Regions from separate parts of the Novosphingobium sp. 11B genome, predicted to be linked through region 3. Evidence: riboswitches for the same ligand, from Rfam matches in the RefSeq annotation. Region 3 holds a riboswitch; each other region holds the start of a gene.
What was found. A riboswitch is a leader RNA that binds a small molecule or an ion and turns the genes downstream of it on or off. The one in region 3 is predicted to bind cobalamin.
Positions count from the first base shown of each region.

Region 1: another riboswitch for cobalamin. It lies ahead of ACYPYD_RS25460 (HoxN/HupN/NixA family nickel/cobalt transporter); the one in region 3 lies ahead of ACYPYD_RS04110 (TonB-dependent receptor domain-containing protein).
Region 2: another riboswitch for cobalamin. It lies ahead of cobW (cobalamin biosynthesis protein CobW); the one in region 3 lies ahead of ACYPYD_RS04110 (TonB-dependent receptor domain-containing protein).

Region 1 covers NZ_BAAILP010000292.1:39,999-45,101, forward strand. The annotation lists gene ACYPYD_RS25435 (MAPEG family protein) at 1-51, opposite strand, end outside; gene ACYPYD_RS25440 (hypothetical protein) at 103-627, opposite strand; gene ACYPYD_RS25445 (ribonucleotide-diphosphate reductase subunit beta) at 794-1,843, opposite strand; gene ACYPYD_RS25450 (sigma-70 family RNA polymerase sigma factor) at 2,056-2,538, opposite strand; gene ACYPYD_RS25455 (hypothetical protein) at 2,597-2,806, shown strand; cobalamin riboswitch at 2,887-3,129, shown strand; gene ACYPYD_RS25460 (HoxN/HupN/NixA family nickel/cobalt transporter) at 3,317-4,369, shown strand; gene ACYPYD_RS25465 (flagellin N-terminal helical domain-containing protein) at 4,519-5,103, opposite strand, start outside.
Region 2 covers NZ_BAAILP010000056.1:422-5,524, reverse strand. The annotation lists gene fahA (fumarylacetoacetase) at 130-1,434, shown strand; cobalamin riboswitch at 1,474-1,715, shown strand; gene cobW (cobalamin biosynthesis protein CobW) at 1,901-2,950, shown strand; partial or broken gene cobN (cobaltochelatase subunit CobN) at 3,183-5,103, shown strand, end outside.
Region 3 covers NZ_BAAILP010000047.1:8,647-12,616, reverse strand. The annotation lists gene ACYPYD_RS04120 (hypothetical protein) at 1-279, opposite strand, end outside; gene ACYPYD_RS04115 (cell wall hydrolase) at 430-1,608, opposite strand; cobalamin riboswitch at 1,897-2,088, shown strand; gene ACYPYD_RS04110 (TonB-dependent receptor domain-containing protein) at 2,195-3,970, shown strand, end outside.

The DNA of each region.
Region 1 (5,103 bases), on a different contig from region 3:
CGCGACCACTACCAGCATCGGCAGGAAAATCAGGGTCGGGTTATGGGACATGCGGCGGCCTCCTTCATGATGGTTCCGCGTAAGGGAGCGGGAATCGCCCGGTCAGTTACTGGGCGTTGCAGCCGTATCCGGCGCTACGTCCGCAGGCGCAGCGGCCTCCGGTTCGTCCTGTTCGTCCGGGAGCGGACCACCCTCGGGGCCCAGCTTCTCCCAGTCCTCGTCGGCATCGGTCGGCGGCGGAGGCGGAGCGGAGGCGACGATCGGTTCGGGCTTGAGCCGGGATTTCGGGGTGCGGCTGGCGTAATGATCGGCGCCGTCCTTACTGAAGGCATAGACTTGCGTGAACGGCACACGGTACTCGGCCGTCCCGTCCGAGACGACCACTTCGTTACCGGCGAGGCGTTCAACGGTGCCGATGGCGAAGCCGTCGTCATCGACGAGCGGAAGTCCGTGGACGAGTTCTTCGCGGGACACATTGCGCACGGTGACCGCGTTCTCGTCAAGCAGGGCGCGCTTGCCCGCCTTGCTGTCGGCGGAGACGGGAGCCGACGTCTGGGCGAGCGCCGGCGGGGCGGTGATTGCAGGAGCGAGCGCAAGCGCGCTCAGCAGCAGCATAGTACGGGGCAAGACCGTTCCTCCGGACAGAATTCTCAGGAGAAATGCGCATGAAGCAAGCCGGTTGCCAAGAGCTACCCGCTGCGGGAGGCCGGAAACATCCGGCGAAATACGAGGAATGAGCCCCAATCTGGCGGGAATGGAGGAAAAATTGCCCCCATTCCCGATCCGATACGACTTACTCCGCCGCCACTTCGCCGAACAGGCCGGGCTCAGAACCATCGTCCACCAGCGGCTCGTCGTTCGCGCGCACCTTCTTGCGCGAGTCGAAGTTGGCCCACACGGTGTTCCAGTCGCCGCGGGTGGCGCCCTTCGAATATTCCGTCGAACGGGTCTCGAAGAAGTTGGCGTGCTCGACGCCGTTGAGCAGCGGCTGCAACCAGGGCAGCGGGTGATCCTCGATCAGGTAGATCGGCTTCATGCCCAGCTGGCCAAGGCGCCAGTCGGCGATGTAGCGGATGTACTTCTTGATATCCTTGGGCGTCATGCCCGGCACCGGGCCCAGCTCGAACGCCAGGTCGATGAAGTTGTCCTCGAGACGGATCGTGGTCTGGCACTGATCGGCGATATCGTCCTTCACCGCCTTGGTGAGGCAGCCACGCTCTTCGCAGAAGGCGTGGAATAGCTTGATGATGCCTTCGCAGTGCAGCGATTCGTCACGCACCGACCACGAGACGATCTGGCCCATGCCCTTCATCTTGTTGAAGCGCGGGAAGTTCATCAGCATCGCGAAGCTGGCGAACAGCTGCACGCCCTCGGTGAAGCCGCCGAACATCGCCAGTGTGCGGGCGATGTCCTCGTCGTTGTCGACGCCGAATTTCTGCAGGTAGTCGTGCTTGTCCTTGAGTTCCGAGTACTCAAGGAACGCGCCGTACTCGCTCTCGGGCATGCCGATGGTGTCGAGCAGGTGCGAATAGGCCGCGATGTGCACCGTCTCCATGTTGGAGAAGGCGGTGAGCATCATCTTGATCTCGGTCGGCTTGAAGACGCGCGCGTACTTCTCATGGTAGCAGTCCTGCACTTCCACGTCGGCCTGCGTGAAGAAGCGGAAGATCTGGGTGAGCAGGTTGCGCTCATGATCCGAGATGTTCTGCACCCAGTCGCGGCAGTCCTCGCCCAGAGGCACTTCCTCGGGCAGCCAGTGGACCTGCTGCTGGATCTTCCAGTAGTCGTAAGCCCAGGGATATTCGAAGGGCTTGTAGGTCTTGCGGGCTTCGAGAAGGGACATGGGCGGCTCCGGTGGATCGTCTGAAATTGCGTTCGCCCACAACGCTTTCACGCTTGGGCGGAAAGGCCAGAGATAGGCAAGATCGCGCGCAAATCGAGTGCGTGAATCATCTTCCCACAGGAATATGTGGGGGCAAGGAAAAAGTGTAGCCCCAAGGGGTTGTGGGTGTGATTAATTTCGCCGCCCTCGCATGAATCCCCGGATTGTGCCGGTCAGAGGACTTCGGCGACGCCTTTCAGGCTCTCTCGCGGCTTGTCGATCGCCTGCGCTTTCAGCTGATGCACGCGCGGGATCGAAACTTGCAAGACCTCGGCGATCTCGGCGAGGTTCAGTTCCTCCACGAAGTAGAGCTGCACGATCAGCTTGAGCCGGTCCGGCAGGTCGGTGATCGCCGCGATGACCGCGCCGCGCATCTCGGCGTCGACCAGCATCGCGAAGCTGTCAGGCGTTTCCGTCGCGAAAGTCATCCACTGGTCGGAATAGACCTCATCGATCGGCTCGAAACGCATCGGGCGGGCAGCATCCTGCAGCGAGACCAACTCACCCTCGCCCATGCCCATCGCCTGCGCCAGTTCGTCAGGCCGGGGATCGCGGCCGAGCCAGCCCCGAAGCTGCGTCTCCTTGTGCGCCAGCATGCGGCGGCGCTCGGACGTGCCGCGCGTGCCCTGCACGTTGCGGCGCACAAGATCGACCATCGCCCCCCCGCACCCGCATCTTGGCATAGGCGGCGAAGCCGTCCTCGGTCGGCAGATCGTGTTTCTGCGCGCATTCGGTGAGCGCGACGAGGCCGACCTCCACCAGATCCTCCAGTTCGATCCCCGGACGCCCGGTGCCGTGAACGTGCCAAGCCTGCCACTTGACCATCGGCAGGAAGCGGCGGACCACGAAGCCCTCTCGCGCACCTGGGACGACCTGTTCGCCACGACGGCCGCTGGCGCTTCGCCCGGCGCACATACGCGATGAACATCGCCGAATAGCCCCCTCTTGCGGCGGAGCAGGCGCGCGATTAGGAAGGCCGCGCCGAAGCGTTCACCTTGAGCATTTCGGCGAAAGATCGCGCCGGTGCCCCGCAAGGGGCTTAAAAGGGAACGCGGTGAGGATGTTCTCATCCGAATCCGGGGCTGTCCCTGCAACTGTAAGTGGCGAGCGCGATGCATAGGCCGGTGCCCCGAAGGTGGTCGCCGGCAGCCACTGGGCCGGACGCTGCGACATGCGAGGCCACGGGAAGGCCATGCATCAAGCGATGACCCGCGAGCCAGGAGACCTGCCTGCGTCCGGTCGCTCTTGCCTTGGTCCAGGGGATGGCCGCGGCACGGTAACTTCCGTCTGAGCGACGCAACGTGCGGCGGGGGCCGCATCGGCGCGAGGGACGTCGGGCGCCGCCGCGTCCGTCCGGTGCCTCCCGTGCCGACCGCGCCGAGTGCGCGGCACGCCCCCGTCAGGTCGCCGACGCGAAGACGGATCAGAATGCCGATGTCGCCCGCGAAAACCTCTCTCAAGAGCCGGATAACCGTGCTCTTTTTTCTGCTCGTCGCCGCCAACCTGGTCGTCTGGGGCTGGGCGTTCAGCCTGTTCCACGCCAGCCCGGTGATGCTGGGCACCGCCCTCCTCGCCTGGAGCCTCGGCCTGCGCCACGCGGTGGACGCCGACCACATCGCCGCCATCGACAACGTCACTCGCAAGTTGATGCAGGAAGGCCAGCGCCCGATCACCGTGGGCCTTTGGTTTGCGCTCGGCCATTCCGCCATCGTCCTGATCGCCGCGACCACCATCGCGCTGGCAGCAGGCACTCTCGATGATTTCGAGGCATTCGGCCGTTCGGGCGGGGTGATCGCGACGATCATTTCCGCCTGCTTCCTGTTCCTGATCGCGATCATGAATCTCGCGATCCTGCGCGGGGTCTGGCAACGCTTCGTCGAGGTACGGCGCGGCGGAACGTACACCGAGGAAGACCTCGACATGCTGCTCGCCGGGCGCGGGCTGATCGCGCGAATCCTGCGCCCCGTGTTCCGGCTGGTGCGCCATGCCTGGCACATGGCGCCGCTCGGTTTCCTGTTCGGCCTCGGTTTCGACACCGCCACCGAAGTCGCCATCCTCGGCCTCTCGGGCGCGCATGCGGCGGACGGCGTTTCCCTGGGGTCGGTGCTGGTGTTCCCGGTGCTGTTCGCGGCGGGCATGGCCCTGCTCGACACCGCCGACGGCGTCATCATGTTGGGGGCTTACGAATGGGCCTTCGTCAAGCCGATCCGCAAGCTCTACTACAACATCGTCATCACCGCTATCTCGGCCATGGTGGCGCTGGTGATCGGCTCCATCCAGACCGCCGTGCTGCTCTCGGAGAAATTCGGGCTGGAGGGCGGCGTGTGGTCCGGGGCGGCCTCGCTTTCGGAGCAATTCAACACGCTGGGCTTCCTGATCGTCGGCCTGTTCGTGGTGTGCTGGTTGCTGAGCTGGGCCGTGTACCGCTGGGGCGGTCTGGACACGGTGGAAGTGCGGTCGGCGGCCAGCCCACCCCGCTGCGACTAGGGCGTAAACGAGCAAGTCTCGCCCCCCACCCGCTTGCGGGAGGGGCCGGGGGTGGGTCTTTTGCCACGCAAGAAAGCCCGGCGGTCATGGGGAATCACCGGGCTTTCCGAACCTTCCGGGACAGAAAGGTTCTATATTTCAGTTCGTTATCAGCACAGCAGCGAGAGGATGTTCTCCTGGCTCTGGTTGGCCTGTGCGAGCATCGCGGTGGACGCCTGCGAGAGGATCTGCGCCTTTGCCATCGCGGTGGTTTCGGCCGAGTAGTCGGCGTCCTCGATACGGCTGCGGGCGTCGGACAAGTTGGTGGTGGTGTTGGTCAGGTTGTTGATCGCCGATTCGAGGCGGTTCTGGCCGGCACCCAGCGAGGCGCGGGTGGCGTTGACGTCCGACAGCGCGGCATCGACGTTGGTAAGCGTGGTCGCCGCCTTCGTGGCGTCGGTCACGTCGAGGGCGGTCGCCGAAACCTTGGTGCCGTCGATCGCCTTGGAGGTCAGCCCGACCTGCTGGCCGCCCTGCGAACCGGTCTGGATGTTGAAGGTGAGGTCGGCGCCGGCGGTGGTCGAGATCAGCGTGTTGCCGTTGAACTTGGCCTGCGTGAAGCTGTCGTTGATCTGCGTGGTCAGCGCCGAGACTTCCTGCTGCATCGCCGCGCGGTCCGAGGTCTGGTAAGTGCCCGAGGCCGACTGGATCGCCAGTTCGCGCACGCGCTGCAGCATGTTGCCGACTTCCGACAG
Region 2 (5,103 bases), on a different contig from region 3:
ACTTGATCCGGGACCGCTGGCGGTCTTTAGATGCGACCTTGCTGGTCTGCGCTCATCGAAAGGTGGACTGTTCAAGGCCAGCGGTCCCGGATCAAGTCCGGGACAACGAGAGAATATGGAGAGCGACCTGTGAACTGGTGGACCATCGACGAAACCCATGACCCCGCTCGCAAAAGCTGGGTCGACAGCGCCGACGGCCACCGCGACTTCCCGGTCCAGAACCTGCCCTTCGGTGTGTTCTCAACCTCAGAAGAGACACCGACGCGGATCGGCGTGGCAATCGGCAACCAGGTCCTGGACATCCGGGCACTGGCCGCAGCAGGCCTCGTCCCCGCAAACCTCGCCGAAATCTGCAGCAATGCGGACATGGCCCGCCTGCTGGCCATTCCCGCGCAAGACCGCCGCGCCCTGCGCCATGCCCTCTCCGACCTGCTCTGCGACGAAGCCAGGCGGCCGGTCATCGAGCCCATGCTGCACCCGGTCGAAGCCTGCATGCTGCACCTGCCGACGCGCATCGGCGACTACACCGACTTCTATGTCGGTATCCATCACGCCAACAACATCGGCCGCCAGTTCCGCCCGGACAACCCGCTGCTGCCCAACTACAAGCACGTGCCGATCGGCTATCACGGCCGCGCGTCCTCGATCCGTCCCTCGGGTGTTCCGGTCGTGCGCCCCACCGGCCAGCGCAAACCGCCCGAGGCCGATGCGCCGATCTTCGCGCCGACTGCAAGGCTCGACTACGAACTGGAAATGGGCGTCTGGATCGGCCGCGGCAACGACCTCGGCGAGCCTGTTCCGATCACCGATGCTGCGCAGCATATCGCCGGTTTTTGCCTGCTCAACGACTGGTCCGCGCGCGATGTGCAGGGGTGGGAATACCAGCCGCTCGGCCCGTTCCTGTCGAAGAACTTCCACTCGACGATTTCGCCATGGGTCGTCACGCCCGAAGCCCTCGCGCCCTTCCGCGCGGCCCAGCCGCCCCGACCGGAAGGCGACCCGCAGCCCCTGCCCTATCTGTCTGACGCGGATGATCAGGCCCACGGCGCGCTGGGCGTCATGCTGCAGGTCCACCTGACCACGCAGGCCATGCGCAAGGCCGGGCTTCCGCCCCATCGCCTCAGCCACGGCCCGGCGACCAACATGTACTGGACGGTGAACCAGATGGTCGCGCACCATGCATCCAACGGCTGCAACCTGACGCCCGGCGACCTGCTCGGCACCGGCACGATTTCCGCTCCCGAGCGAGAGGGTTTCGGCAGCCTCATGGAATTGTCGCAGGGCGACAAGTCGCCCCTCACCTTGGCCAGTGGCGAGACCCGCACGTTCCTGGAGGACGGCGACGAAATCTCCATCACCGCCACCGCCGCCGCTGACGGCTTCGTTTCCATCGGTTTCGGAGAATGCCGCGCCCGCATCCTTCCGGCACGCTGAAACCAACACTTGCGCCCACCCCTGCCTCCCGGTATCCGCCGGGAACAAGATCGCGCCGGTGCCCCGCAAGGGGCTTAAAAGGGAAGGCGGTGGGAACGGTTCGCCGTTCGAATCCGCAGCTGTCCCTGCAACTGTAAGCGGCGAGCGCGATGCACATCGCCTGTCCCCAGCGGGACGGGCAGCCACTGAGGCCGGACGCTGCGACATGCGAGGCTTCGGGAAGGCCGTGCATCAAGCTGTGACCCGCGAGCCAGGAGACCTGCCGGCGTCTGGTCGCTCTTGCCTTGGTCCAGGGGATGGCCGCGGCACGGTTCACCGTCTGAGCGACGACACGCATGCGGCCCGGGGCCGCGGCGGAGCAGGTCGCCGGGCGTCTTCGCGCCTGTCCGTCGCCCCTGCCCCGCGCCGGCGCGAAAGCGCCGGTACGCCCCGCCGCGAGAAGTCGCCGGCGCGGGAGTTGAGAGCCTTGAGCAAAGTACCCACCACCGTCATCACCGGCTTCCTCGGCGCCGGCAAGACCACGCTGATCCGCCACCTTCTGCAGAACGCAAAGGGCCGCCGCCTCGCCCTCGTCATCAACGAGTTCGGCGACGTCGGCGTCGACAGCGAACTGGTCAAGGGCTGCAACGACGAAGCCTGCCCCGAGGACGACATCCTCGAACTCGCCAACGGCTGCATCTGCTGCACCGTGGCCGACGACTTCCTGCCGACGATGCAGAAGCTGCTGGATCGCGAGACGCCGCCCGACCACATCATCATCGAAACCTCCGGCCTCGCGCTGCCCAAGCCACTGGTCAAGGCCTTCCAGTGGCCTGACATCCGCACCCGCGCGACGGTGGACGGCGTGATCGCCCTGATCGACGCCGATGCCGTCGCCGCCGGTCGCTTCGCCACGGACGAGGAAGCCCTCGCCGCCGCCCGCGCCGCCGATCCCAACCTCGACCACGACAGCCCGCTCGAGGAACTGTTCGAGGAACAGCTGGGCTGCGCCGACATGGTGGTGCTCAACAAGACCGACCTCGTTGATGCGGACGTGCTGGCCGAAGTCGAGAAGACCGTCGCCGCCGAGACGCGCCCCGGCGTCAAGATCGTGCGCGCGGACCACGGCGCGGTGGATATCGCCGCGCTGCTCGGCATCGTCGCGGCGGCCGAGGACGACCTCGACAGCCGCAAGTCGCACATCGACGGCCTGGCCGACGATCACGACCATGACGACTTCGACACCTTCATCCTGAACGGCGGCGAAGTGGCCGATCTCGACGCGCTGCTGGTAGGCCTGAAGGAACAGATCGCCGCGCACGACGTGCTGCGCGTGAAGGGCATGGTCGCGCTGGCGGGCAAGCCCAGCCGCCTCGTCCTGCAGGGCGTCGGCCCGCGCATCCAGCACTTCTTCGACCGCGCGTGGAAGCTCGAAGAACCGCGCCGCACGCAGCTGGTGGTTATCGGCCAGAAGGGGCTGGACCGCGCGGCCATCGAAGCCGCGCTGGCGGGTGTGCTAGGTTCGGTCCCGGCGTAAGCACAACCATGTACCCCAACCTTCGTCATTGCGAGCGTAGCGCGGCAATCCAGAGCCGCGCAAACCGCCCTGGATTGCTTCGCTGCGCTCGCAATGACGAGCGGTGGGGAGGCGAACCGGCGTTGAACGAAGATCTGCGGCTTCCCCCCCTCCTCCGTCATTGCGAACCCGCGCAGCGGGTGAAGCAATCCAGGGCGGTTCGCACTGCCGTCAGCCCGGCGAGCGCCGCCTGATGCACCTGCTTTCCGCCACCCCGGGCACGATCTCCAACGGCGAGGAGGCGATCGACCTCGACCAGCCGCCGGGCGACGTCGTCATCCTGACGGTGGCGGACAGCGAACTCGCCTGCTTCGCCAAAGCGGCGGCAGGGCTGCCGGAGGGCGCGCCGAGCGTCCGCCTCGCCAACCTGCTGCAGTTGCGGCACCCGTATTCGGTCGACCTTTACGTCGAGAAGGTGATCGCCCACGCAAAATTCGTCTGCGTGGTGCTGCTCGGCGGCAAGAGCTACTGGCCCTACGGCATCGACGAAATCGCGCTGATCGCCCGCGAGAAGGGCATCGCCTTCGCCGCCATCGCCGACGGGCGTGAGGATGATCCGACGCTGACGGTCGCCTCCACCCTCCCCGCCGAGACGGTCGAGCACCTCCGCGACTACCTGCGGCAGGGCGGCAGCGCCAATGCCCTGTCGTTCCTGCGCACCGCCGCAAGGCTGATCGGCGCGGACTGCGGCCAGCCGGACGATCCGGTGCCGGTGGCCGACGCCGGGCTCTACCTGCAAGGCGTGGATCGGCCGAGCTTGGCCGACTTGCGCGCATCATGGCGCCCCGACGCCCCTGTCGTGCTGCTGGTATTCTACCGCGCGCTGATGATCGCGGGCACGCTCGACGCCGTGGACGCGATGGTCGCCGCATTGCAAATGCGCGGGTTCAACGTCGCCGCCGTCCATGTCCGCGCGCTGCGAGAGCCTTTCGCCATCGACTGGCTCGGCGGCCTGATGGCCGAGATCGCGCCCGACGTGATCGTCAATGCCACCAGCTTCGCCTCCTCGTCCTCGGGCGAGCCGCGCGTCGGCGGGGTTCTCGAACGCGCCGACTGCCCGATCCTGCAGGTCGCTTTCGCGGGTGTCGAGGAAGCGGACTGGCAGGCCGCCGCACGCGGCCTCGGCCCGCGCGATCTGGCGATGAACGTGGCGCTTCCCGAACTCGACGGCCGCCTGTTCACCCGCGCCGTCGCCTTCAAGGCCGCCGAACGCTTCGACGAAGTGACGAAGTGCGGCATCGTCGTCCCCCGCGTCGCGCCCGATCGCGTGGCCTTCGTAGCAGACCTCGCCGCCAACTGGGCGAGCCTGCGCCGTACCGTGCCCGCGCAGCGCAAGGTGGCGCTGGTGCTCGCCAACTATCCCAACCGCGACGGGCGGATCGGCAATGGCGTCGGCCTCGACACGCCCGCCAGCGCGGCCTCGATCCTCTCCAGCCTTCGTGCCGCCGGATACGATACCGGCGGCGCGCCCGAGGACGGGCAGGCGCTGATGCGGCTGATGACCGGCGGGGTGACCAACGACCTCACATCACTGGATCGACCCGGCGAGATTTCGCTGCCGCTGGCCGACTACGAAGCCGCCTTCGCCGGAGTGCCCGAAAGCGCACGCAAGAAGATGCTGGAGCGCTGGGGTGCGCCCTCTGCCGATCCCTTCGTGAAGGACGGCGCGTTCCGGCTGGCAGTCCACCGCTTCGGCAATGTCTGCGTCGCCGTGCAACCGGCGCGGGGGTACAACATCGACGCCAAGGAAACCTACCACGACCCGGCGCTGCCGCCGCCGCACGCCTACCTCGCCTTCCACGTCTGGCTGGGGCGGCGGTTCGGCGCGCAAGCGCTGGTGCATGTGGGCAAGCACGGCAATCTCGAATGGCTGCCCGGCAAGGCGATCTCGCTCTCTGCGACATGCTTCCCCGAGATCTGCGCCGGGCCGCTGCCGCAGCTCTACCCCTTCATCGTCAACGACCCCGGCGAGGGCACGCAGGCCAAGCGCCGCATCGGTGCAGTCATCATCGATCACCTGACGCCGCCGCTGACGCGCGCGGAAAGCTACGGGCCGCTCAAGCACCTCGAGGCGCTGGTGGACGAATACTACCTCGCCGCCGGGATGGACCCGC
Region 3 (3,970 bases):
CCAGCGGGCGCGTGCGGCGGTGTCGCCGCGTTCATGGGCGGCCTCGGCCTCGACGCGGGCCTGTTCGGCGGCGGAGAGGCCGTGGCGTGCGAAATGCATGAGGGCTTCGGCAATGCCGGCGTCGATCTCGGCGGCAGGCTTGCTCTCGATGGAGCGCAGGCTAGGGCGCGGGAGAAGGGGGCCGTTGTCGTTGACCGCGCCCAGCGGCGCGCCGGTGCAGAGCACTCCGGCAATGGCCGGCATCGTCCCGTTCATGGCGGCGGCGAAGCGGATGGTCATGGGCGGATAGTCTCTCTTCTTGGTGGGTGTCGACGGATCAACCCTCTACCCTGGCAGCGATGAACCCATCATGCAGGGACGTGGTTTCTCAAGTCTTGACGATACCACCTAGGGACATTCCCCGGGTGCCTCCGCTGCAATCGATTGTCTTCAATTTGCGGGCTGGGTGATCCAGCGGCCGGAGTTTGCGTACTCGGGCTTGATGCCCTGCGAACCCGGCAGATTCCGGGCGGTATAGAGCGATTCCCCGCCGCGCTGCTGCACTTCGCTGGAGTAGGCGGGGCTGGGCTGGATGGGCATGGTCGGGCTGGTTGCCTGCGCGACCGGCTCTGCCTTCGCGGGCTGGGCCGTGCCGAATGCGCGCTGGACGGCGAGCGGGTCGAGCGCCGCTGCTGCAGCGGCGGCATCTGCGCTGTCGTCATGGCGGTGCGGAGCGGCCATCGGCTCGCCGCCGAGGTAGGCGAAGCGGAACGTCGCCGCGCTGCCCGCCGCGCCGCGCAGCGCGTAGAAGCGGTGCGCGCCGATGGTGGAAAGGTACTGCAGGCTCGGCGCCCAGTAGGGGTTCACCTGGACGGTATGATAATGCGTGGCGAGACCGACGGGTGTATAGACGTAGCCTGCCAGCGCCTGGCGCGCGACGTTTTCGGCGCGGTCCCAGAACATGCGCTGCGGGCGGCGGGCGAGCGAGCCGTCGCAGGTGAACGAGAACTGGCAGCCTGTCGAACGTTCCGACCCCTCGTAGACGACGCCGCAGACGGTCTTGGGATAGGCAGGGTGGGCCATGCGGTTGAGCACGACCTGCGCCACCGCGCGCTGGCCCGCGTCGGGCTCGCTCGCGGCTTCGTAGTAGATCGCGGCAGTCATGCACTGCAGCGCGCGGGTGCGGTCGACGCCGGAGTTGTCGATGTAGATCGGCCGCGCGGTAGCCAGCGGGCCGGAGACGCTGTCGTCGGCGTCGGAGCGGATGCCTTCGCCGACCTGAAGCGGGGCCTTCTCGGCTTCGAGGTAATAGAAGGCCGAACCGGGGAAGCTGGCGCCTGCCTGCTCGAACGGCATGGGCAGTGCTTCGGCGCCTTGCGAGGCGGCGTCGGCGATGGCGAAGCTGTCCCAGCCTTCCGGCGCGGCGAAGGCGGGAAGGGCGACGGCGGCGAGCGCGGTCACGGCGAAAGTCCAGCGGCGGCGCAGGACGACCGGGCGGTGGCCGACACCGCGGGCGCGGCGCGGATAGCGGCCGACGAAATCGCGCGGGCGTTCGAACGGAGCGCCTTGCGAATCCATCACCGGCGCCGGGGCGGCGTCTGGTCCGGGAATGGAAGGGGCAGGGCTCACTCGGTTCCTTTCGGCCGCAATTCGGCAGCACCGGCCTAGCCTGTGCCTGGTGCGCGCGCATCCGGGCATTCCGGGCCGTCCCGTTGCGGTACAGCCACGCTCTGTACGCTTAAGGGCTTAAGATTTGGCTGCATCCCGTCGTCCTGGACTTGATCCGGGACCGCTGGCCGTGAACGGCGCACCCTTGCGGCGTGGCGCCTTGCCCATGGCTCGCGTCTAAAGACAGCCACCGGTCCCGGATTGAGTCCGGGACGACGAATGCTTGCCAACCCCTGTATGCCGCACTATCCGCGCGGTTACGTCATGGGTTGCCCGCAAGGGCCTAAGAGGGAAGCCGGGTGCGAATACCGGCGCTGCCCCCGCAACTGTGACCGGGGAGGCCGCCTCCACCATGCCACTGGCCCGTATGAGGGCCGGGAAGGCGGATGGCGCGACTGACGATCCGGGAGCCAGGAGACCTGCCCGAGACGGTCGTTCCGCAGCCGGACGGGGTTCTTCCGGATGCAGCGAGTGTGACGCGCCATGAGGAAGGCGCGCATGCCTCCGCCGTGAACGGCACAAGCACGTTCAAAGGTTCGGAGGACATATGAAGTATCTGTTTCTGCTCGGCACCGCGCTTGCCGTGAGCACCCCCGCGATGGCGGATGACGGCGACGATATCCTCGTCGTCACCGCCACGCGCGAGCCTACTCCGATCACCCAGGTCGGCCAGTCCGTCAGCGTCGTCACCCGCGACCAGATCGAGCGCACGCAAGCGACCACCGCCACTGACGTGCTTGCCCGCATCCCCGGCATCTCGACCGTGCAGTCGGGCGGTTTCGGCCAGCCCGCGAGCGTCTTCGTGCGCGGCGCCGAGAACGCGCAGTCGCTGGTGCTGATCGACGGTGTGCGCATCAACGATCCCGGCGACGTCGGCGGCGGCTTCGACTTCGGCGCGCTGCCGATCGGCCAGTTCGACCGTGTCGAGGTCGTGCGCGGTTCCTCGGGCGTGCTGTGGGGCAGCCGCGCGGTGGGCGGCGTCATCAACTTCATCACCGCCCGCCCGACCGAACAGTGGACCGCGCGCGGCCAGGCCGAGTATGGCTGGCGCGACCGCAAGCAGGCGAGTGTCTCGGCGGCGGGTCTCGTCGGCCCGGTCGGCCTGACGCTGGGCGGCAACTGGCTCAAGGGCGACGGCTTCTCGGCCTTCAACGAGCGCCGCGGCGCCACCGAGAAGGACGGCTTCGAGAGCAAGAGCGCCAATGCCCGCGCCTCGATCGAGTTCGCGCCGGGCCTCTCGGCCGATGCGGGCGGGTTCTACACCAAGGCGAACTACGACTACGACAACACCGGTGCCGATGCCCTCAACGTCGGCATGAAGCGCGATACGCTGGGCTATGCGAACCTGCGCTATGCGGGCCTCGACGGAAGGCTGAACGCGCGCGTCGGCTATGGCATCAACGACACGCGCCGCATTTCCGACGACGCCGTCTTCGGCCCCTACACCACCAACGGCCGCACCGAGCGCTTCGAAGGCCAGGTCAGCTTCGCGCCCATCGAGCAGGCGAGCGTGCTGGTCGGCGGCGAGACCGAGAAGCAGAAGTTCGACGACAATTACGGCTCGAAGGATTCGACCACCATCGACAGCCTGTTCGGGAACCTGACGCTGCGCCCGTTCGCCGGCCTGACGCTGAACGGCGGCCTGCGCTACGACGACAACTCGGACTTCGGCGACCGCACGACCTACGCCGCCAACGGCGCCTGGGTGATCGGCGGCGGCGACAGCGCCCCGGTCCTGCGGGCCAGCTACGGCGAGGGTTTCAAGGCGCCGTCGCTCTACCAGCTCTACACCAACGCGGGCTTCCGCGCGCTCGATCCCGAGACGTCGAAGAGCTGGGACGTGGGGCTGGAGCAGCCTTTTGCCGAAGGGACCGGCCGCTTCACGGTGACGTACTTCGATCGCAAGACGAAGAACCTGATCGACTACGACCTCGCGAACTTCAATTACTACAATGTCGGCCGGTCGCGGGCGCAGGGTGTGGAACTGGGGATGCAGGTGACCGACTGGCAGGGCTTCGACGTGAACCTCGCCTATACCTACCTCGACGCCGTCAACGAGGACACCGGCGCGCAGCTGGCGCGTCGTCCGAAGAGCAATCTCTACGCCAGCATCGACAAGGCGTGGGCGGTCGGTCTGAAGCTGGGCGCGGACCTGCGCGTCGGCGGCGGGCGCTACGACGATACCGCGAACGCGCAGTACGTCGGCGGCAACGTAGTCGTGGGCCTGCGCGGCGCCTTCGCGGTGACGCACAATGTCGAGGTCTATGGCCGCGTCGAGAACCTGTTCGACGAGCATTACGAAGTGGTGCGCACGTACGGCACG